Regions from separate parts of the Micromonospora sp. WMMD1076 genome, predicted to be linked through region 2. Evidence: riboswitches for the same ligand, from Rfam matches in the RefSeq annotation. Region 2 holds a riboswitch; each other region holds the start of a gene.
The links. A riboswitch is a leader RNA that binds a small molecule or an ion and turns the genes downstream of it on or off. The one in region 2 is predicted to bind cyclic di-AMP.
Positions count from the first base shown of each region.

Region 1: linked by a shared signal. The riboswitch ahead of O7622_RS13755 (C39 family peptidase) and the one ahead of O7622_RS07045 (hypothetical protein) in region 2 are both predicted to bind cyclic di-AMP.
Region 3: linked by a shared signal. The riboswitch ahead of O7622_RS20355 (transglycosylase family protein) and the one ahead of O7622_RS07045 (hypothetical protein) in region 2 are both predicted to bind cyclic di-AMP.
Region 4: linked by a shared signal. The riboswitch ahead of O7622_RS04725 (C40 family peptidase) and the one ahead of O7622_RS07045 (hypothetical protein) in region 2 are both predicted to bind cyclic di-AMP.

Region 1 covers NZ_CP120862.1:2,834,489-2,839,663, reverse strand. Annotated here, with positions in the region: gene O7622_RS13765 (CDP-glycerol glycerophosphotransferase family protein) at 1-1,180, shown strand, start outside; gene O7622_RS13760 (alpha/beta fold hydrolase) at 1,223-1,969, opposite strand; gene O7622_RS13755 (C39 family peptidase) at 2,197-3,051, opposite strand; cyclic di-AMP (ydaO/yuaA leader) riboswitch at 3,244-3,386, opposite strand; gene O7622_RS13750 (hypothetical protein) at 3,695-4,459, opposite strand; gene O7622_RS13745 (hypothetical protein) at 4,597-4,941, opposite strand; gene O7622_RS13740 (acyltransferase) at 5,023-5,175, opposite strand, start outside.
Region 2 covers NZ_CP120862.1:1,422,052-1,427,226, reverse strand. Annotated here, with positions in the region: gene O7622_RS07065 (hypothetical protein) at 4-978, opposite strand; gene O7622_RS07060 (heavy-metal-associated domain-containing protein) at 1,015-1,221, opposite strand; gene O7622_RS07055 (metal-sensitive transcriptional regulator) at 1,302-1,601, shown strand; gene O7622_RS07050 (YibE/F family protein) at 1,756-3,030, shown strand; cyclic di-AMP (ydaO/yuaA leader) riboswitch at 3,185-3,316, shown strand; gene O7622_RS07045 (hypothetical protein) at 3,320-4,348, shown strand; gene O7622_RS07040 (carbonic anhydrase) at 4,407-5,060, opposite strand.
Region 3 covers NZ_CP120862.1:4,274,698-4,279,872, forward strand. Annotated here, with positions in the region: gene O7622_RS20345 (M4 family metallopeptidase) at 1-536, shown strand, start outside; gene O7622_RS20350 (YbaB/EbfC family nucleoid-associated protein) at 654-1,103, opposite strand; gene O7622_RS20355 (transglycosylase family protein) at 1,291-1,950, opposite strand; cyclic di-AMP (ydaO/yuaA leader) riboswitch at 1,949-2,094, opposite strand; partial or broken gene O7622_RS20360 (LLM class flavin-dependent oxidoreductase) at 2,267-2,653, shown strand; gene O7622_RS20365 (hypothetical protein) at 2,700-2,888, shown strand; gene htpG (molecular chaperone HtpG) at 3,082-4,974, opposite strand; gene O7622_RS20375 (GntR family transcriptional regulator) at 5,112-5,175, shown strand, end outside.
Region 4 covers NZ_CP120862.1:958,945-964,119, forward strand. Annotated here, with positions in the region: gene O7622_RS04720 (peptidoglycan recognition family protein) at 1-1,791, opposite strand, end outside; cyclic di-AMP (ydaO/yuaA leader) riboswitch at 2,030-2,164, shown strand; gene O7622_RS04725 (C40 family peptidase) at 2,178-3,209, shown strand; partial or broken gene dcd (dCTP deaminase) at 3,274-3,549, opposite strand; partial or broken gene O7622_RS29175 (hypothetical protein) at 3,745-4,539, opposite strand; partial or broken gene O7622_RS04740 (dCTP deaminase) at 4,585-4,890, opposite strand; gene O7622_RS04745 (pyridoxamine 5'-phosphate oxidase family protein) at 4,969-5,175, shown strand, end outside.

The DNA of each region.
Region 1 (5,175 bases), 1.4 Mb from region 2:
CGCGCTGGACCTCGCCCGGCGCCGGTTCCGGCCGCCCGCCGGAGGCGGCCCGGTCGGCCGGGCACTGCGCCGCCACCGGCCCGAGTTCGTGCTGCACTTCTCCGCGCCGCCCGGCTCGGAGTACCAGGTCACCATGTGGCTGCCCTACCTGGAACGGATCGGCCGCCCGTTCGTGGTGGTGCTGCGCGAGCCGGAGCTCCTGCCCGCGGTGGCCGCCGCCACCAGCGCGCCGGTGGTCCTCTGCCCCACACTGAAGGCGCTCGACGAGGCGCTGGTGCCCAGCCTGCGGGTCGCGTTCTACGTCAACCACGGCGCGAAGAACGCCCACGTGATCCGGTTCAACCAGCTCACCCACGTGCAGCTGCACCACGGCGACAGCGACAAGGCCCCCAGCGCCAACCCGGTCTCGGCCATCTTCGACAAGATCTTCGTGGCCGGGCAGGCCGCGATCGACAGGTACGCCCGCGCCGGCGTGGAGATCCCCGCCGACAAGTTCGTCGTGGTCGGCCGGCCCCAGGTCGAGGCGATCGAGGTACGCCGGGAGCCGGTCACCCCGGCGGCACACCCCACGGTCCTCTACACCCCGACCTGGACCGGGCACCACGCCGACGCGAACTACTGCTCGCTGCCGGTGGCCGAGACGCTGATCCGCCGGTTGATCGACCGGGGCGCCGCGGTGATCCTGCGCGCCCACCCGTACACCGGCAAGAACCCGGCCTCGGCCCGCCAGCTCGCCCGGCTCACCGAACTGCTCGCCGCCGACCGCGCCAGGACGGGCCGGACGCACCTGTGGGGTGCCGCCGCGGCCCGCGAACTGACGCTCACCGAGTGCGTCAACCGCGCCGACGCGCTGGTCTCCGACGTGTCAGGGGTCATCTCCGACTGGCTCTACTCCGGCAAGCCGTACGCGGTCACCGACACCGGCGCCGACGGCGAGCACTTCGTCGAGCGGTTCCCGCTCGCGGCGTCCGGCTACGTGCTGCGGCGCGACATGTCCAACGTGGACGAGGTGCTCACCGGCCTGCTGGACGCCGACCCGAAGGCGGCGCAGCGCTGGGCGGCCCGGACCCGTTACCTGGGCGACTTCCCCGCCGACGGGTACGCCGAGGCGTTCCTGTCCGCCGCCCGCCGGGAGCTGGAACCCGACTGGGCGGTCCCGGTGCCGCGCGCGGCCGGCTAGAAACGCGGGCGGCCCGGCCCGTCGCGCGCCCGGCTCGCCCGCTCAGAGGTACGGGTCGAGCAGGGCGAGCACCGCCTCCGGGTCCTCGACGTGCGCGTTGTGGCCCAGCCCGGGCAGCGTGGCCACCGGCACGCCCAGTTCCTTGAGCTGCGCGTCGGTCACCATCGGGTCCAGCTCGCCCCGGGCCAGCAGCACCGGCACATCGGTGGTGTCCAGCAGCACCGGCAGCCGGGGCTCCCCGACCGCGAACGCCGCCGGGTCCATGGCGAGCCGCCAGCGGCCGTCCTTCCGCCGCAGTCCCGCCTCCACCACCGGATGGTCCGGGGCGAACAGCCCGGCGAGCCCGGAGACCCGCAGGTAGCGGCGGGCCGCCTCGTCACGGGTGGCGAACCAGGTGACCGGCCGGGCAGCCAGTTCCACCGACTTCGCCAGCTCGGCCGGGGACCAGACCGCCTTGATGCCGAGCCCGACCACCGCGTCGACCGGAAGCCCTCGCTGCCGGGCCGCGAGCGCCAGCGCCACCACCCCGCCGAGCGAGTGCCCGAGCAGCACCAGCCGGTCCTCGGGGCCGAGCCGGACCGGGCCGAGCCCGTCGACCACGCGCTGGGCCAGGGCCTCGAACGAGTAGCCGTCGAGCGGCGGCGACCAGCCGTGACCCGCCAGGTCGGGAGCGAGCCAGCGGCCGGGCCAGCGGCGCTCCAGCAGCGGCGCCCAGGGCAGCCACACCTCGCCGGTGGCACCCATGCCGTGCAGGAGAATCAGGTGCCGCTTCCCCGTCGCATCGCCCATTGGCGCAGTCTGCCACCGCCCGCCCCGCCCACGCGAGACCGAACCCCCACCCCCCTCGCCCCCTCGATCTTGCAGTTGCGGCCCCAAGGATGCCCGGCTCGTCCGCTATGACAGGGCCACAAGTGCAAGGTCAGCGAGCCGAGGGCCCCGGGGGCGAGGGCGGAGCGGGGGCGGGGAAGGCCGGCACCCCGGGGTGGGGTGCCGGCCTTCGGAGCGTGCGGGACTTCTCAGGCGGAGTAGCCGCGGCTGGCGATCCAGTGCGCCAGGTCGATCGTGGTGACCCAGTACGAGGGCAGCGACGGGTCGGCCGAGTCGGCGATCCGTACGGTCCGGCCGTCGTCCTTGTAGCCGACCACCGCGACGTAGTGGCCGCCCGGGAACGAGTGCCAGCCACCGTTGGTGTCGGTGGCCGTACCGGCGACGTTCGCGACGACCCCCCGGCCGTTGCTGATCGCCTCGACCACGTCGGCCTGGAGGCGGTCCATCTGGGCCGGGGTGGCCGAGCCGGGAATCATCCGGGTCCGGTACGGGTTGCCCTTGACCTGCTGGTTGAGCACACGGGTGGTGTCCTCGGCCGAGTTGGTGCCCATCTCGGTGGTGCCGAGAGGGCCGGCGAGCGCATCCTGGCTGCGCTCGATGCCGGCGGCGCTGAGCGCGTTGCGCACGGCGGCCGGGCCGCAGTAGAAGTAGTTGATCTGCGCCTGGTAGTCGTAGTCGAGCGACTTGCTCGACGGCGGCTTCGGCTTGGCCTTGGGCGTGGTGTCCGGGTCGGCCGTGACCTTCGCGGACGGGGAGGCGCTCGGCGACGCGCCGGCCGTGGCGGAGACGCTTGGCGGCGCCTGCGGTACGGCGATGCGGGCCTCGCTGCGGCTGGCGGGCTGCTCGCCGAGGCGGGCGGCGCCGAGCTCGGCGACCGCCGCGGTGTTCTCCTGGACCGGGGCGTCGTCACCGGCGGTGGCGACGGTGCCGGCACCGGCGGCCAGCACGAGCGCGGCGGCCGAGCCGGCGATGATCTGGTACGGGCGTTCGGTGACGATCCGTCGCAGCTGACGCTTCAGGTGGTGCTTCACGAAATCCTCCACGGGGCGTGAGCGGCGCACGCCGGCCCGGCACGCGGAGGAACTCACACGTGCTGGCGGGCCGGATGGCCGGGGGATCGGGAACGCCCGTGATGCCGGGCGCCCAAGGGGGCGGTTGCCGGTCGCGCGTCAGGCGCGCGAGGGCACCGCGGTGCCGTGGAGGCGGGGGGACGATCGAGGGGTGGGCACGAGGGGTACTCCTTCCGTGGCCGCCGACCGGGTTAGCTGACGGATTCGGGCGGGAAGTACGCCCTACCGCGGGCCGTGGGCTCGCGGATTCACCCCGATGTTGCTCATGGGTCCCCGGTTCGTGGAACACGATTAGGCGGGTCGGTGCGGCGTCGCCGTCGGCGATCGATTACCGCATCGGACGCGCCGACACTACCGGTGGGTATGTCCCCTGCCAAGCGCCCCGACCTGCGTAAACATGATCCTTGGTAACGGATTTCGGAACACCCGGTTACTGACTTCACTCAATGGGACAAGCAGTTTCGACGGCACCCGGCGGCGGAAAGCGGACAGACGGCGAGGACCCCGCGCGCAATTGCGCAACTCGGTGACCTGTTCTGCGCCCGACGCCCGTTTCGGCGGCCCGGGTGACCGGGTTCACCACGTTCCGGGTAACGATTCGGTCGAGACGGCCGTCTCAGCCGACCCGGGCCGGTCGCCACCGCGCGTTCCGGACCGACGCGGGCACCGGCGAGGCGCTCGGCGTCGCGCTCCGGTACGCCGGGACGGGCCGCAGCGCCGCAGTGGCCGCGTACGCCTCGGCGGCGAGCGTCCGGGCGGCCTCGGCGGCCAGTTCGGCGTCCCGCCAGGCTGCCCGCTCCCGCGCGGCGGCGCTCTCCCATCCGGCCCGGCGCCCGTCCCGGACGGTGCGGGCCAGCACGATCTCCTGCGCGGCCGGGTGCCGGCGCGGATCCCACCCGTTGCGGCGCGCCAGCACGTCGGCGAGCTGACGGGCGGTCAGGTCGCCCCGCCAGTGCGCCGTCATGGCGGCGTGGTGCAGCCAGCGCTCCCGGGCCGCGTACTCGGCAGGGGTGCGTGGCGTGCGCGGGGCGGGCAGCGCGGCGGCGCCGGCGAGGCGGCGGGCGGCGGTGTCCGCCTCGTCGTACGCGGTCCAGGCCCGGTCCGCGTCGTCCTGCGCGGCCAGCCACCGCTCCCGGCGGCGACGTGCCGTCTGGGCGGCCCCGGCGGCGGCCACCGCGACCTCCTCGGCGTACCGGATCAGGTCGTCGCGGCGGGCGGCGTCGGCGTCGGCCGGTTCGGGGGCCGCCTCCGGCGCGGGGTCGCGTTCGGGCCGGGCGACGAGCACGGCGAGCAGGCCCAGCGCGAGCAGCAGCAGGAAGGACCAGATGGCGGCGGCCTCGGGCACGGAGGTGAGGAAGTGGTACAGAGCGGTCTGCGACATGGTCGGCACCTCACGGGAAGGACCTGGCGGGAGGGCCCGCACGACCTCGCCGGGGCGAGCCGGTGGAGAGGGCCGCCGGGGCGGGTGCGGGGATGACGTGCGGTGGGTGCGGGGAACGGGCGCGGCCCGTGAGCGGGTCAGCGGGCGGGCGGGGCCCGCGGGCCGGCCGGTGCGGCGGCCCGTCCGGCCGGGACCGGCTCCGCGACGGCCGGGACGGCCGCCCGGGGCTCGGGCGCCGGCACCTCGGCGGGAGGGGCCTGCCGCTCGGCCACGCGGTCGGCCTCCGGCCGCGTCGCGGTCGAGGCGCCGGTGACCGTGTACGTCGAGGCGGCGACCGCCGGAGCCGGGGCGGCAGCGGCGACACCGGACGGCAGCGTGGCGGCGCCGAACGAACAGGCGACGACCACGGCGAGACTGGCGAGCATCCGGGCGGTCCAGCGCGCCACCCACCAGACGGGGCAGGTGAGCGCGATCGGAAGCACGGGTACAAATTACCGCCGAACCCCCCACTAACGCACCGCCGCACGGCGTGTCGCGGATCGACCGGCGGACGTGTGCGCGTGTCAGTCCGGGCGACGCCGCCCGGCGTACTCGATGTCCTCGGCCGGACCGGTGACGGGCCTCGCGCCGCCGTCGGCGACCGGGCCGGCGGCGGTCTCGGCGGGCCTGCGCGGAGCCGGCACGGCCGGTGCGCGCGACGCCGCGCGGGCCCGGCG
Region 2 (5,175 bases):
CGCTCAACTGTGCCCGTGCCCCGGGGTGCCGTGTCCGGCGTCCGGGGTCGGTGCGGTGGTGGATGCCGGCGCGGCGGGCGGCGGCGCGGTCTGGTCGCCGGCCAGGACGGTGAACTCGGCGGTGTGCACCGCGTCGCCGTGCCGGAAGTCCAGGTAGAGACGGTACGCCCCGGCCGAGGGCACCTCGGCGGCGAACGTGATCGCCGGACCGGCCGGTGTGCGCCCGTCGCCGGGCGTGCCCTCCGGGTGCACGTGCAGGTACGCCAGGTCGCCCTGCCGCAGCGCCACCAGGTGCCCGTACGCGCCGAGGTAGGGCGCAAGGTCGGTGACCGGCCGCCCGTCACGGCTGACGGAGAGCGTGAGCCGGCTGGTCCGGCCCGGCTCCGGTGTGCCGGTCAGGGTGACCGTGTAGCCGTCGACTGTGGTGCTGGTCGCCGGTGCCGGCAGCGGCCGGGCGGTCAGCTCCCCGGGGACCGTGACGTCCAGGCCGAGGGTGAGCGGCTCCCCGCCTTCGGGTGTGAAGTCGGCGAACGCCCGCCAGACGCCGGGGCCGCCCAGCGGCGAGGCGACCCGCCAGGTGCCGTCGCCGGTCATCTCCGGGTGGACGTGCCGGAACCCGGAGAGGTCCCGGCGGGCGACGATCAGGTGCATGCGCTTGTCGTGGGCCACCTCGAAGCGGGTGACCGGGGCGCCGTCCGGGCCGGTGATCCGGAAGGCGAACTGCCCGGCCGGGGCGGCGGCGGGCTGGAACGTGTAGCCGCGTTCGGAGACGAGCAGCCCGCCGGGCAGGTGCGCGGGGGCGCCGCCCGCGTGGCTCTCGTCACCGTGACCGGCGTCGCCGGCCCCGTGGTCGCTGTCGTCGTGGCGGGTCTCGGCGGCCGGCGTGACGGGATCGGCCAGGTTGCCGATCCCGTACGCCGCGCCGAACACCGCCACGAGGCCGAGCGCGAAGCCGCTGAGCTTCGTCGCCGTGTTCATGGTGTCTCCTCGGTTGTCGCGGGTCCGCCGGACCCGTCACGCACCGGCGAGGTCGTAGCCGGCCTCGTCGACCGCCGCGCGGACCGCGTCCGCGTCCAGCGGGTTCTGACTGGTGACGGTGACCCGGCCGCCGGCCAGGTCGACCTGGACGTCGGTGACGCCCGGAAGCGCGCTCAGCTCGGTGCTCACCGAGTTGACGCAGTGCCCGCAGGTCATGCCGTTCACCTGGTAGGTGGTCTCCATCTCGCCCTCCGATCTGATACCCCCTAGGGGTACGTTCGGAACGTTAGCATACCCCCGAGGGGTACGCTATCCTCGGTCTCATGACCGCGCCGTCCAGCCCGACCCGGGGCTACACCGCCAGCAAGGACCAACTCCTCGGCCGGCTCCGCCGGATCGAGGGCCAGGTCCGTGGCATCGAGAAGATGGTCGAGGACGACCGCTACTGCATCGACGTGCTGACGCAGATCTCGGCCATCCAGGCGGCGCTGGACAAGGTCGGGCTGGGCCTGCTCGACGGGCACGCCCGGCACTGCATGCACGAGGGCGCCGCCGAGGGCCGGGCCGACGAGATGGCGACCGAGATGATGGCCGCCGTCGGCCGCCTGATGAAGCGCGGCTGAGCGGAGACCTCCGGTCGCGGCGTCCGGGAGCGGCCGGCCGGGCCGCCTACCATGGCCGGGCGACGACCCGGACGTGGTCGACACGTCCGCGCCGGCCGGGTGACCAGACCGGTCCGGCGGACCAGGCGTCGCCGCGACCGTTGGGAGAGACGCCATGGGTGCCGACCACACCCGCCCCGCACCCGCCGCACCGCCGGGCGTACGACGGCTGCTCGTCGCCGTGGTGGTGCCGCTGTTCGCGCTCACCGTGATCGCGACGCTGGTGCTCTGGCCCCGGCAGGACCGGGAGCCGGTCGGCGGAGCGGACGTCCCCCGCTACCACGGCACAGTGACCCGTGTGGTCACCGAGCCCTGCCCGCCGACCCCGGAGGCGCCGGACGGCGGGGGTGGCCCCTGCGGCACTGTGACAGTCACCGCCGAGCAGGGCCCGGACGCGGGCCGGCAGGTCGAGACGCCGATCCCGGCCGGGCCCGGCGCACCCCGGGTCGCGGTCGGCGACGAGGTCGTCCTGGTCGAGCTGACCGACCCGGGCGACCCGGCGGTGAAGTCCTACAACATCGCCGAGCACCAGCGCGGTACGCCGCTGATCTGGCTGATGGTGCTGTTCGCCGCCGCGATCGTGGCGTTCGGCCGCTGGCGCGGGCTCGCCGCGCTCGGCGGCCTGGTGGCCAGCTTCGCCATCCTCCTCGGCTTCGTGCTGCCGGGCATCGGCGCCGGCCAGCCACCGTTGCTGGTGGCGATCGTGGGCGCCGCGTTGATCATGTTCGTGGTGCTCTACCTGACCCACGGGATCACCGCGCAGACGTCGGTGGCGGTGCTCGGCACGCTCGGCAGCCTGGTGGTCACCGGCGTGCTCGGCCTGCTCGCCACGTCCGCCACCCACCTGACCGGTTTCGGCAGCGAGGACGCCACCACGCTGTCCATGTTCCAGGGCGGCGTGGACCTGCACGGGCTGCTGCTGGCCGGCATCATCATCGGCTCGCTGGGCGTGCTGGACGACGTCACAGTCACCCAGGCGGCCACCGTCACCGAACTGGCGCACGCCAACCCCGGGCTGTCCCGGCGGCAGCTCTACCGGGCGGCGACCCGGGTCGGCCGGGCCCACATCGCATCCACAGTCAACACCATCGTGCTGGCGTACGCGGGCGCCTCGCTGCCGCTGCTGCTCCTCCTGGTCGCCGATTCCCGCCCGGTGAGCGAGATCCTCACCAGCGAGTTCCTCGCCCAGGAGATCGTCCGCAGCGCGGTGGCGACGCTCGGCCTGATCGCCGCCGTACCGCTGACGACCGGACTGGCCGCGATCGTGACCACCGCCGGGCGGCGCTCGGGCGGCGCGGAGCCTGCGCCACCCGCGGCCCGGCCGCCGGCCGGACGCCACGACGCGCTGGAGGCCCTGGGCGGCGGAAAGAGCACGGAGGCCGCATGGTGACACTCCGCAGCGTGACCATCGATTTCAAACGCGACGCTGGTCACGGTGCGCCACGGCGAAATCTCGCTATTGGTCGGCTTCCGGACGTAGATCCTCAGGAGTGCTGTCAGGTAACCTCGCTGCCGGTCACCGCCGAAGGCGCGCACCGGCGCCAGCGGTGCCGCCGCCCAATCGCCCGCGGGCGAGCCGGGGAACCAGGTACATGGGGTGAATCCGCGACAGCGGTAGGGGCCACTTCCGTCCCGAACCCGTCAGCTAACCCGGTCGGCGGCCGACGGAAGGGAACACTGTGACGGCACCCCTGCGCCGCTGGCTGACACCCGTGGTGGCCGTGCTGGCCTCGCTGGCCGTGCTGGCCGGGCCGACCCCGGCGACCGCGGCCCCCACCGCGGCGGCCCCCGGCACCCCCTCGGGACACGAGGAGGACGGCGAACCGCCGCTCATCACCGAGGCGATCGACGCCGCCAACCGGGCCTTCCTCCAGGCCAAGGCGAAGCTCGCCAAGTCGCAGGACCGCCAGCGGCGGCTGGCGGCCGAGGTGAGGACGGCACAGGCCGAGCTCGAAGCGCTCAGCCCGCAGGTCAACCAGCTCGCCGCCCAGTCCTACCGGACCGGCCGGATGGGCGCGATGGCGATGCTGCTGGAGAGCAACTCGCCCGACTCGTTCGTCCGCCGGGTCAACGCCCTGGACGAGCTGAACCTCCTCAACGCGCAGCGCCTGGCCGCCATCAACGCGGTCAAGACCCGCGCCGAGCAGGCCAAGATCGCGCTCGACGCCGAGGTGCGCGAGCAGGAGAAGCAGAAGAACGCGATGGAGCGCGAGAAGGTGCAGGCCGAGCGCGCGCTGAAGCTCGTCGGCGGTCTCGGCTTCACCGGCGGCCTGGTCTCCGCCACCTCACCGGTCGCCAAGATCGGCCCCGGCCGTACCGCCGACGGCGGGTGGAAGGCGGAGTCGTGCAGCGAGGACGACCCGACCACCTCGGGCTGCGTCACGCCGCGCACGTTGCACGCGTACAAGGAGGTCCGGCGCGCGGGCTTCAAGCGCTTCGTGGGCTGCTACCGGCCCGGCGGGCCGTGGGAGCACCCCAAGGGCAAGGCGTGTGACTGGTCGCTCCAGAACAGCGGCTTCGCGGCCTGGCACAACAACGACACCCGCAGGTACGGCAACGAGGTGGCCGCCTTCCTCATCCGCAACGCCGACCGGCTGGGCATCTACTACGTCATCTGGAACCGGCAGATCTGGTTCCCGGCCACCGGCTGGAGTTCGTACAGCGGACCCTCGAACCACACCGACCACGTCCACATGTCGATGCTCTGACCCGGGCACAGCGAGAAGGGGCCGCCCGAGGGCGGCCCTTCTTCGTCATCCGTGCGTGTCAGCCGGCCAGCGCCGGGTCGGCGGGCGCCGCCGGAGCGGGCAGCGGAGCCGGGGACTGCGCCACGGTCCGCACCTCGCCGCCGGCGAGCCGGTACGACATGCCCACCACCGTGCACCGCCCGGCCGCCACCCGCTCGGCCAGCACGGCGGACCGGGCCAGCAGCGTCTCGACGGTCTGCGCGATGTGGACGTCGACGATGCCGTCCAGGTCGTCCACGCCCTGGCGGGCGGCGCGCAGCAGGCTGGGCGAGACCGCGTCCACCACCGCGCCCAGGTGCCCGACCGGGGCGGCGCCGGTCCGGAACCCCTCCCGGGCGGCCTGGACCGCGCCGCACGAGTCGTGCCCGAGCACCACCACGAGCGGGGTGCCGAGCACGGTGACCGCGTACTCGACGCTGCCGAGCACCTCCGGCCCCGCGGTGTGCCCGGCCGTCCGCACCACGAAGAGGTCACCGAGACCGCGGTCGAAGATGATCTCGGCGGCGAGCCGCGAGTCGGAGCAGCCGACGATCACCGCGAAGGGATGCTGGCCGTCCGCGACCGCCGCCCGGTGCCCGGCGTCCTGGTTCGGATGCTGCGGGACGCCGGTGACGAACCGGTGGTTACCGGCACGCAGTTCGGTCAGTGCCTGCTCCGGGGTGCTCGGCGTCATGTCCCTCACCTCGTCTACCTGGGGAACCACCAGGCCGAACGGCCTCGCGACCCACGGTCACACGCACCTCAGGACACGTCAAGATTCGTGATACGCATTTCATACTTTCCCGTTG
Region 3 (5,175 bases), 2.9 Mb from region 2:
TGCCGGCCCAGTCCGGTGACCCGACCTGCGCCGGCGGCACTCCGACGCCCACCCCGAGCACCACGACCACCCCGCCGTCGGGCGGCTGCTCCGGCAACAAGCTCGCCAACCCGGGCTTCGAGTCCGGCAACGTGAGCTGGAGCGCCTCGTCCGGCGTCATCACCACCGACAGCGGCCAGGCCGCGCACGGCGGCTCGTACAAGGCGTGGCTCGACGGGTACGGCTCGTCGCACACCGACACGCTCAGCCAGTCGGTGACGATCCCGGCCGGATGCCGGGCGACGTTGAGCTTCTGGCTGCACATCGACAGCGCGGAGTCGACCACGAGCACCGCGTACGACAAGCTCACCGTGAAGGCGGGCAGCACCACGCTGGCCACCTACTCCAACCTGAACAAGGCCGCCGGCTACGCGCAGCGGTCCTTCGACATCTCGTCGCTCGCAGGCACCACGGCGACCATCTCGTTCAGCGGGGTGGAGGACAGCTCGTTGCAGACGTCCTTCGTCGTCGACGACACCGCGGTCACCCTGAGCTGACAGTGGCGTGCGCGGCCGGTCGTCGTCCTCCCGGCGGCCGGCCGCCTCGCCGTGTCGGCCCAGCGTCCCGTCGCGTCGGGCCGGCGTCCCGTGTCGGCTCGGCGCCGTTTCGCCGTGTCAGGCCCGGCGCGCGCCCTGGGACGCGGTGCCGCGGTCGCGGTGGATCCGCGCGGCCGCCTCGTGCATCGCGCGGCCGAACAGCTCGGCCTGGTCGCCCATGCTGCCGAGCCGGGCGGCGAGCGCATCGGCGTCGGCCCGCGCCGACGCGCTGACCCGGGCGTCCAGCTCGGACAGCGCCGCGTTGGCGGCGGTGACGAAGTGTCCGCAGAGGACCTCCGGAGGCTCGCCGGCCAGCTCCGGGTCGATCGTCACGGAATCCAGCCGGCCACCCTGGACGGCGACCGCGCGAACCCGGCCACCGGCGGCCGTGCCCTCGGCGCGCAGCAGGTCGCCGGGCTCGCCGTCGGCGTGCGCCGAGGCCCGGGACCGCATCGCGGTGAGCGCCTGCTGTGTGCGGGTCAGCAGCTCGTCGATGCTCGCGGCCGCCGAGAACGGGTCGTTGGTCATATCCGCGCTTTCTTCACGTCTTAGCCGAGCATCGTGACCCTAGCAACCGGCTCCGACGAATCGCGGTACTGCCGCCGCGGGCCGTCTCCCGGACGCCGGGAGCAGGCCGGACACCCGTCGACGCGGCGTGTCGCGGACGGGGCGGACGCCCGGCCGGGTCGCCCCGGCCGGGCGTTCTCGGCGGCTGTCAGTGCAGCCGCAGCCGCTGACCGGGGAAGATCAGGCCGGGATCGTCGCCGACCACCGCGCGGTTGCGCTCGTGCAGGGCGCGCCAGCCGCCGTCGACGCGCTGCGTCACGGCGATCTCCGACAGCGTGTCACCACGCCGGACCAGGTACGTCCCGGCGCCGGACGACGACCGCAGGGCCACCGTCGTCGTGGCGCGCTCCGACGCGGCCCTGCGGGTGGCCGCCCGCTCCGGCGCGGCCTTGCGCGTGGCGGCCCGCTCCGGTGCCGCCTTTGTGGTGGCCCGCTCGGACCGGGTCGCCACGCTCGCCGAGCCGCCCTTCTTGCCGCAGACCGGCCACGCGCCGATGCCCTGACCGCGCAGCACCTTCCCCGCGACGGCGATCTGCTCGGACCGGCTGGCCAGGTCGGCGCGGGCGGCGTATCTCTGGCCGCCGTAGCCGTTCCAGGTGGCGCGGGAGAACTGGAGCCCGCCGTAGTAGCCGTTACCAGTGTTGATCTTCCAGTTGCCGCCCGATTCGCAGCGCGCGACCGCGTCCCAGTTGACGCCCGCGCCGGCCGGAGCGGCCGGGCCGAACAGGCTCGCGGCGCCGACTGCGGCGCCGGCCAGGGCCGCTCCGAGAGCGGTACGGCGGCTTCGGGCTGAGTATTCAGTTGCCATGTGGATTCCTCCACGCCGACGAGGTGAGCTGTCGGGTTCGGGCCGAGGAGCCCGGCCGCCGGTGGCGGCTTCACCCCGAGGTGACGATGCACCGTGGAACGTGTGGTTCCCCCGCTCCCGCGCGAGGTTCGGTTACCGGGGACGGCGGCGGGATTTGGCGTTTCCGGCCCGCGGTGTCCGCGTCTGCGAACGAAACCGACGCTAGGAGCGATTTGCGACGATCGTCCGCTTCTTGTGACGCTCTTCACCCGGCCGGGCTACCGGCCGCGGCGCTACGGTGGCAGGGCCGGGCAAGATCACGGGAGGGGCGGGACCGATGGCCGATCACGGACACGAGCCGACCTTCGGCGGCTTCGTCACCCCCGCCGCCGGGCAGCCCGACCAGGTGGTGGCGCTGGCCCGGCTCTGCGAGCAGGTCGGGCTGGACCTGGTCACGTTCCAGGACCATCCGTACCAGCCGGGCTTCCTGGACACCTGGACGCTGATGTCCTACGTGGCAGCCGCCACCGAACGCATCCGCCTGGCCGGAAACGTCCTCAACCTGCCGTTGCGCCAGCCGGTGGTGCTGGCCCGCAGCGTCGCCAGCCTGGACCTGCTCACCGGCGGCCGGGTCGAGCTGGGGCTCGGCGCGGGCGCGTTCTGGGACGCGATCGAGGCGGCGGGCGGGCGGCGCCTGGCCCCCGGCGCCGCCGTCGACGCCCTCGACGAGGCGATCCGGGTGATCCGCGAGGTCTGGGACACCGGCCGTCGTGATCCACGGGGTGGTGGAGAGCGTCGACCGCGCGCTCGTGGAGCTGGTCCGTCGGCCCGGCGACTTCACGCAGCTCCGGGAGGCGGTGGACCTGCTCACCGACACGCTGCTGTCGCACCTGTCGTACGAGGAGCACCAGATCGTCGAGCCGCTGGCCCGCCACGGGTTCTTCCCCGGCCAGTTGTGAGGTAGCCGACTTCGGGAGCCCGTCCTGCCCCCTCCCTTCCCCGCACGAGGGTTCGGCCGGCACGCCGGCATGATCCACGCCAGGTCGGCGAGGTGGCGGTATCGGAGGCATCCCGATACCGCCACCTCGGCGTGATGAAGTCGATCAAGCCGGCCCGGTCTGGCTGGGCCGGGTCCAGCCGGGCCTGGCCGGGCTACAGGCCGCGGGCCAGGCGGTCGGCGAGGATCCGGGTGAACCGCGCCGGGTCGGCCAGCTCGCCGCCCTCCGCCAGCAACGCCATGCCGTACAGCAGCTCGGCGGTCTCGGTCAGCGCGGCGGTGTCGCCGCCCTCCCCGTGCGCCTTGCGCAGCCCGGTGACCAGCGGGTGGGCCGGGTTCAGCTCCAGGGTCCGCTTGACCCGGGGCACCTCCTGGCCCATCGCCCGGTACATCTTCTCCAGCGTCGGCGTCATGTCGTGCGCGTCGCCCACCACGCAGGCCGGTGAGGTGGTCAGCCGGGTGGACAGTCGCACCTCCCTGACGCTGTCGGCGAGCGCGCCGCCGAGGAACGTGAGCAGGTCGGCGTACTCCTGGCGCTCCGCCTCGGCCTTCTCCTTCTCCTCCTCGGTCTCCAGGTCCACCTGGCCCTTGGCGACCGAGCGCAGCGTCTTCCCGTCGTACGCGCCGACGCGCTCGACCCACACCTCGTCCACCGGGTCGGTGAGGATCAGCACCTCGTAGCCCTTGGCGCGGAACGCCTCCAGGTGCGGCGAGTTCTCGATGGTGGCCCGGTTCTCGCCGGTGGCGTAGTAGATCTCGCTCTGCCCGTCCTTCATCCGCTCCACGTAGTCGCGCAGCGTGGTCGGCTCGGCCGGGTCGTGGGTGCTGGCGGCGCGGACCAGCTCCAGCAGCGTCTCGGTGTTGTCCGGGTCCTCCAGCAGACCCTCCTTGACCACCGCGCCGAACTCGGTCCAGAACGTGCGGTACGACTCGGCGGACATGTCCTTGAGCGTGGCGAGCACCTTCTTGACCAGCCGGCGGCGCACCGCGCGGATCTGCCGGTCCTGCTGGAGGATCTCCCGGGAGATGTTCAGCGACAGGTCGTGCGCGTCCACGACGCCCTTGACGAAGCGCAGGTAGTTGGGCATCAGCGCGTCGCAGTCGTCCATGATGAACACGCGCTTGACGTAGAGCTGCACACCCCGGCGGCCCTGCGGGGAGAACAGGTCGAGCGGGGCGTGCGACGGCAGGAACAGCAGCGCCTCGTACTCGAAGGTGCCCTCGCCGCGCATGTGGATCGTCTCCAGCGGGTCGGCCCAGTCGTGCGCGACGTGCCGGTAGAACTCCTTGTACTCGGCCTCGTCCACCTCGTCCCGCGAGCGCGCCCAGAGCGCCTTCATCGAGTTGAGCGTCTGTTCCTCGCGGGTGGTGGCGCCGTCCTCGCCGGGCTTGTCGACTGTCATCCGGATCGGCCACGAGATGAAGTCGGAGTAGCGCTTGACGATCTCGCGGATCGTCCACTCGGCGGTGTAGTCGTGCAGGTTGTCGTCGGTGTCGACCGGCTTGAGGTGCAGCGTGACCGACGTGCCCTGCGGGGCGTCCTCGACCTCCTCGATCGAGTACGTGCCCTCGCCCGCGGACTCCCAGCGGGTGCCGCCGGACTGCCCGGCGCGGCGGGTCAGCAGCGTCACCCTGTCGGCGACCATGAAGGTCGCGTAGAAGCCGACGCCGAACTGGCCGATCAGCTCCTGGGAGGCGGCCGCGTCGGCGGACTCGCGAAGCTTGCTCAGCAGCTCGGCGGTGCCGGACTTGGCGATGGTGCCGATCAGGCCGACCACCTCGTCACGGGTCATGCCGATGCCGTTGTCCCGCACGGTGAGCGTACGGGCGTCCTTGTCGACCTCGATCCCGATGTGCAGGTCGGAGGTGTCGGCCGACAGTTCCTTGTCGACGAGCGACTCCAGCCGCAGCTTGTCCAGCGCATCGGACGCGTTCGAGATCAGTTCGCGCAGGAAGACGTCCTTGTTCGAGTAGATCGAGTGCACCATCAGCTGCAGCAGCTGACGGGCCTCGGCCTGGAACTCCAACGTCTCGACCCGGTCGCTCACACCGACTCCCTTCACCTATGGCGGGCCTACGGCGGAAAGGATACGAGGGGTGACCAAGGAGGCACACACCGGCCGTCCCGGAATCCACTGGTACAACCAGTTGACGGGTTGATGTGTTCGGGGCCACACTGCTGCGCATGACCTTCGATCCGGCGCCTCGTGTCTCGGTCTCCGACCACGTCTTCGGGCGCTTGCGCGACG
Region 4 (5,175 bases), 460 kb from region 2:
GGTGTCCGGGTAGGCGGCCTGCTCCGGGTAGGCCCGCCCGTACACCGGGATGGTGGCCTTGCCGGGCCGCGGCGTCACGACGAAGCCGGTGGCCCACTTGGCCGTCGGCGCGGAGGCCGGGTTGAGGAACCACGCCTTCTGGCCGAGGTACCAGATCGCTGTCCAGTCACCCTGGCGGCCGGCGAGCGCGTACGTCTGACCGGCCGAGGCGCGGGCGCCGTGGTCGGAGATGTACATCGTGTCCGGCGTGCCGTCCGGGCGCAGCCCGAGGTCGTTGACCAGCGGGGCGTCCAGGCTCGGCGCGGTCCGCAGGACCACCGCGGAAGAGCCGCGCGACGGGCACGGCTGGGCCGGCGGGGTGGGCGTCGGGACGCCGGGCGGCTGCTGGTTGCAGCCGAGGAACGCGGGCCGGTTGGTGGCGAAGTCCGGGTCGATGGTGACCAGGCCGGTCCGGGCCGTGCCGGTGGTCCGGAACGGCGCCTTCATCAGGTCGAAGTAGTGCGACCAGTCCCAGTACGGACCCGGATCCCAGTGCATGCCGCGCACCGTGCCGGCGGTGGTGCCGGGCACGTTGTCGTGGCCGATGATGTGCTGCCGGTCCATCGGGATGCCGAACTTCAGCGCCAGGTGGCGGACCAGCTTGGCGGAGGTCCGGTACATCGCCTCGGTGTACCAGGTGCCCTGGCCGGCGAAGCCCTCGTGCTCCAGGCCGATGGACTTGGCGTTGACGTACCAGTTGCCGGCGTGCCAGCCCACGTCCTTGGTCTTGACATGCTGGGCGATGTAGCCGTCCACCGAGCGCAGCGTGTAGTGCCAGGCCAGATAGTCGGCCCGCTTCACCAGGTCGACGCTCGGGCCGAAGTAGCCCTCGGTGTCGTGGATGACGATGTACTCGATCTTCTGCTGCTTCGGCCGGTTGCCCAGGTCGTGGTTGCCGTAGTCGCCCGGGTCGGCGCTGAGCTGCTCGTAGGGCGCGGGGATCCACTCACAGGCCAGCCGGACCGGGCACTCCAGCCCGTCCGGCCGCTCGGCGCGGCGCAGGCCGAGCCGGGTCACCGCGGAGCGGTCCGGCTTCGCGGCGGTCGCGGCGAGCGTGACCCGCTGCCCGTCGTCGGTGGTCCGGGTGGCGCCCTGGCCGAGCTGGTCGTAGACCTCGTCGGCGAAGGCCTCCGCGGCGTCGGCCGTGTCCGCGCCGGAGTAGCGGGCCACCGCGCCGTACCAGGCCGCCGGGTCGCTGCCGGCGCCGACCGGCCCGCCCAGAGCCTTCTGGTACGACGCCAGCAGCGCGGCGCCGCCGCGGATGTTCGCGGCCGGGTCGGTACGCAGCGCCCGCGCGTCGAACCCGGTGAGCGCGGCGGCGGCGTCGAGCGTCTGGAGGGAGGCGGGCGGCAGCGGCGTCTCCTGGGTCGGCGCGGCGGCGGTGGCCGGGTCGAGCGTGAGCGGGCGGGAGTCGTCGCCGCGCGGGTCCTCGTCCTCGTCGACGTGGGCGCTGCCCGGGGTGGCGAGGATGTGCGCGGCGTCGGTCAGGTGCATCGGGCCGTAGCCGCCGCTGGTGCTCGGCTGCCCGGTGTGGGTGTCCCAGCGGGACTCCAGATAGGAGACACCGAGCAGCACGTTCTGCGGTACGCCGTACTCGGCCGCTGCGGCGGCGTACTGTTGTTGCCGTTCCGAGGCGGGCGCGGCGGTGTCCGGCGCGGCTGTCACCGGGCCGGTGGTCGCCAGCGCGGTGGCTGTCGCCACTGCGGCGGCGAGCAGTATCCGTCTGCCCGACGGCGGGGCGGAGAGGTGCATCGAACCTCCTGGACAGGGATGGGGGTCACTGCGTTTCCACCCTCACTCCGCGCACCCGCGAGGGTCAATACCTTTCCAGCAGGTATTCTGTGTTGAAAGAAAACTTCACCTGTGGGCGAGGGCTGACCTGTCATCGCGTACGGAGTGTCACGCCGCTGGAAGTTGCGGATCGATAACGGCGGTCCCTACTCTGGTGAATCGTCGGCCGCACGTCTCACCGTCCAACCCGGTCGGTGACGGTCCGACACCGCCGAGTCGCCTCCGGGCGAGCCGGGGAACCAGGTACCTGGGGTGAATCCGCAGCGATGCGGTAGGGCGGCTCCCTTCCCGCCCGAATCCGTCAGCTAACCCGGTAGGCGATACGGAAGAAGGAGTACGGACGCCCGGTGGCACTCCATGCCCCGCGGCCGTCGTCGAACCGGTCGGTCGACCGGTCCCTCGGCGCGCCGCGTACCCGCTGGTCCCGCTTCACCATCGCCCTCGCCGCCCTCGTCGGCACCGCCGTCGTCCTGACCGGCGGCGCCACCGCGGCACACGCCGAACCCTCGGTCGCCGAGATCGAGGCGCAGATCGACAGCGACTGGAACAAACTCGAACCGGTCATCGAACAGGTGAACGCCGTACGCGAGCAGCTCGCCGCGCGGCGCAAGCAGGCCGACGCGCTCGGCCGGCAGATCGCACCCCTCCAGGCCCGGGTGGACGCCGCGCTCGGCCAGGTCGGCGGACTCGCCGCCGACGCCTACAAGGGCGACAACCTCTCCACTGTCAACGCGCTGCTGGGCAGCCGCTCGCCCGGCGACCTGGTCAACGGCCTGGAGCTGCTCGACCGCTTCGCGCACCGCCAGCACGAGCAGGTGCGATCCGTCGAGGCGCTGCGCGACGAACTGGCGGCCAAGAAGAGGCCGCTGGACGAGATGATCGCCGGGCTGGCGCGTACCGAGGCCCAGCTCGCGGTGAAGAAGAAGCAGATCGACGCCGAGATCGCCCGGCTGCAGAAGCTGCGGCTCAAGGTGTACGGCAACGGTGGCGGCGGCCCGCTGCGCCCGGCCCCCTGCCCGGCCGGCTACCCCGGTGGCCCGGCCGGGGCGGCGGTCAAGTTCGCCTGCGCCCAGATCGGCAAGATCTACGTCTGGGGCGCCGCCGGCCCGGACCATTTCGACTGCTCGGGCCTGACCATGGCGGCCTGGGCCAAGGGCGGCGTCTCGCTGCCGCACAACGCGCGCCAGCAGCACGGCATGACGAAGCGGGTGAGCCGGGCCGAGCTGCGCGCCGGTGACCTCGTCTTCTACTACGGCGACCTGCACCACGTGGCGATGTACGTGGGCGACGGCTGGGTGGTGCACGCCTCCCAGTCCGGCAAGCCGATCACCATGAAGCGGGTCGACGACGGCGACATCAACAGCTACGGCCGGGTGTAAGGAAGGGCCCCCTCTTAACGCCTCCGGTAGAGGAGGGGGCCCCTGTTAACAACTGCGGGTGCCGTCAGCGCGTCGGCCAGGTGCGCCAGCTCCGCCAGGACCGGCTCGGCGTCGGGCCGCGCTGGCCCTGGTACCGCGAACCGTAGACGGCCGAGCCGTACGGGTGCTCGGCCGGCGAGGAGAGCCGGAAGATGCAGAGCTGCCCGATCTTCATGCCCGGCCAGAGCGTGATCGGCAGGTTCGCCACGTTCGACAGCTCCAGCGTGACGTGACCGGAGAAGCCCGGGTCGATGAAACCGGCTGTCGAGTGGGTCAGCAGCCCCAGACGCCCGAGGCTCGAGTTGTGTGTGGGAATGAACGATCGCCCGGCGAGGAACATCCCGCGTGGATCGTTCACCTCGATGCAGCGAACAGGTACGGATTCCATCGGCTGTACGGCGACGATCGATCGAAATCGGTGGAAGCGATCGAGCTTCTGCCTGGCCAGTTTCCGAGGAAGCCGGAAAACCGGAACATGCGGCGTGAACTTCACCTGGTACGCCGGGCCCTTGTCGACGCCGTTGAGCATCGCCCGCTTCTTTCGTTTGACTGGTCGAAGGCCGAGGCTGGCGGCCAGTTCGACCACTGCGTCCGTCAGATGTTCCCTGGTGCTGACGAACTCACACCGACCCCGGTCATCGACGTAACCATCGATGTCCATCAGTCCCTGTAGCAGGGCCACGCGCTGACTTATGTCCGCGGTCAGGTACAGCTGCGGCACATGCTTGTTTCCCAGCACTCCGAGACGTCTGAGGCAACTGGAGAGAGAGTCGTTAGGCATGAACCCATCGGTGCTGTCGTCGCGGGTATGGCCCGTTCCACCGATCCGGTAGCCGTATGGGGCGACGGTCTTCCGCACCAGGTAGCCAGCCCGTCGGATCTCCTCAAGGATCGGCTCGTCGGCGCAGGTGAACTCGGCGTTGGCGGATGTCCCGTCGCCGAGCCATGCGCCCAGCACGTACGGATCGATGGGCAGCTCGCGGGTGGGATATTGAACCGGCTCGGCGAGTGCGACTTGGTGGTTGACCTCGCCGTCGCCGTAGTGAAGGTCCGAGGCGATCTCCACGGTCGTCCGGATCATCCCGCCGGTCATCGTTCCGCGGGCGATTCGCTTCCGCTCCACCCGCGTGGTCGTCATCCAGCGGTGATCGGCGTCGGCGACGATCGACTCTCCGTCGGAGAATGCGACGCGAAAGCATGGGCGACCGGACATGACCTCAGTGGCAGAACGAACCAGTACCGGGCGGCCGCGATCGTCGAAGACGTGGTCGCCGACCTTGAGATCGCCCATGACGGTCCAGCCGGAGGGTGTCGGCACCGGCGTGTCGAGTGCGAGCGCCTTTCCCTCCAAGCGTCCAGCAAGTTGGTTGCCCAACGTGATGACTTCTAGTGTGGAGGCGAGGACGAACTCACCCGGATGCAGCACGAACGGGTGCCCGTCGGCCACGTCGATCGCCGACGTCAGGTCGTCCTGCTGGACCGACGGATCGATGTGCGTGTAGAGGTGGTTGTTGAAGACCCGGAACAGCCGGTCCAGGCGTACATCGATGCTCGACGGCTGCACCAGCGTGGGCTCGAAGGGCTCCAGCGCGAGCGTGCCGGCCTTGATCTCGGAGACCAGGTCGCGGTCGGAGAGCAGCATCGGAACACCATAGCGACAGGTGCCGGTGACCTGCGTGTCGCACTACATCTTCGTACACTTGTTCGATAGGGTGTCCGCATGGCTTCCTGGTCCGAATTCGCCGCCGACGAGCCCCGCCTCGCCGGCGAGATCCGCCTCCTGATGCAGCAGTACGGGCCGGGCTTCGGCTACCTCGCCACGGTCCGCGCCGACGGCGGCCCCCGGGTCCACCCGGTCTCCCCGGTGTTCACCGCCGACGGCCTCTGGTGCTTCGTCGTCGACTCGCCGAAGCGCCGTGACCTCGAA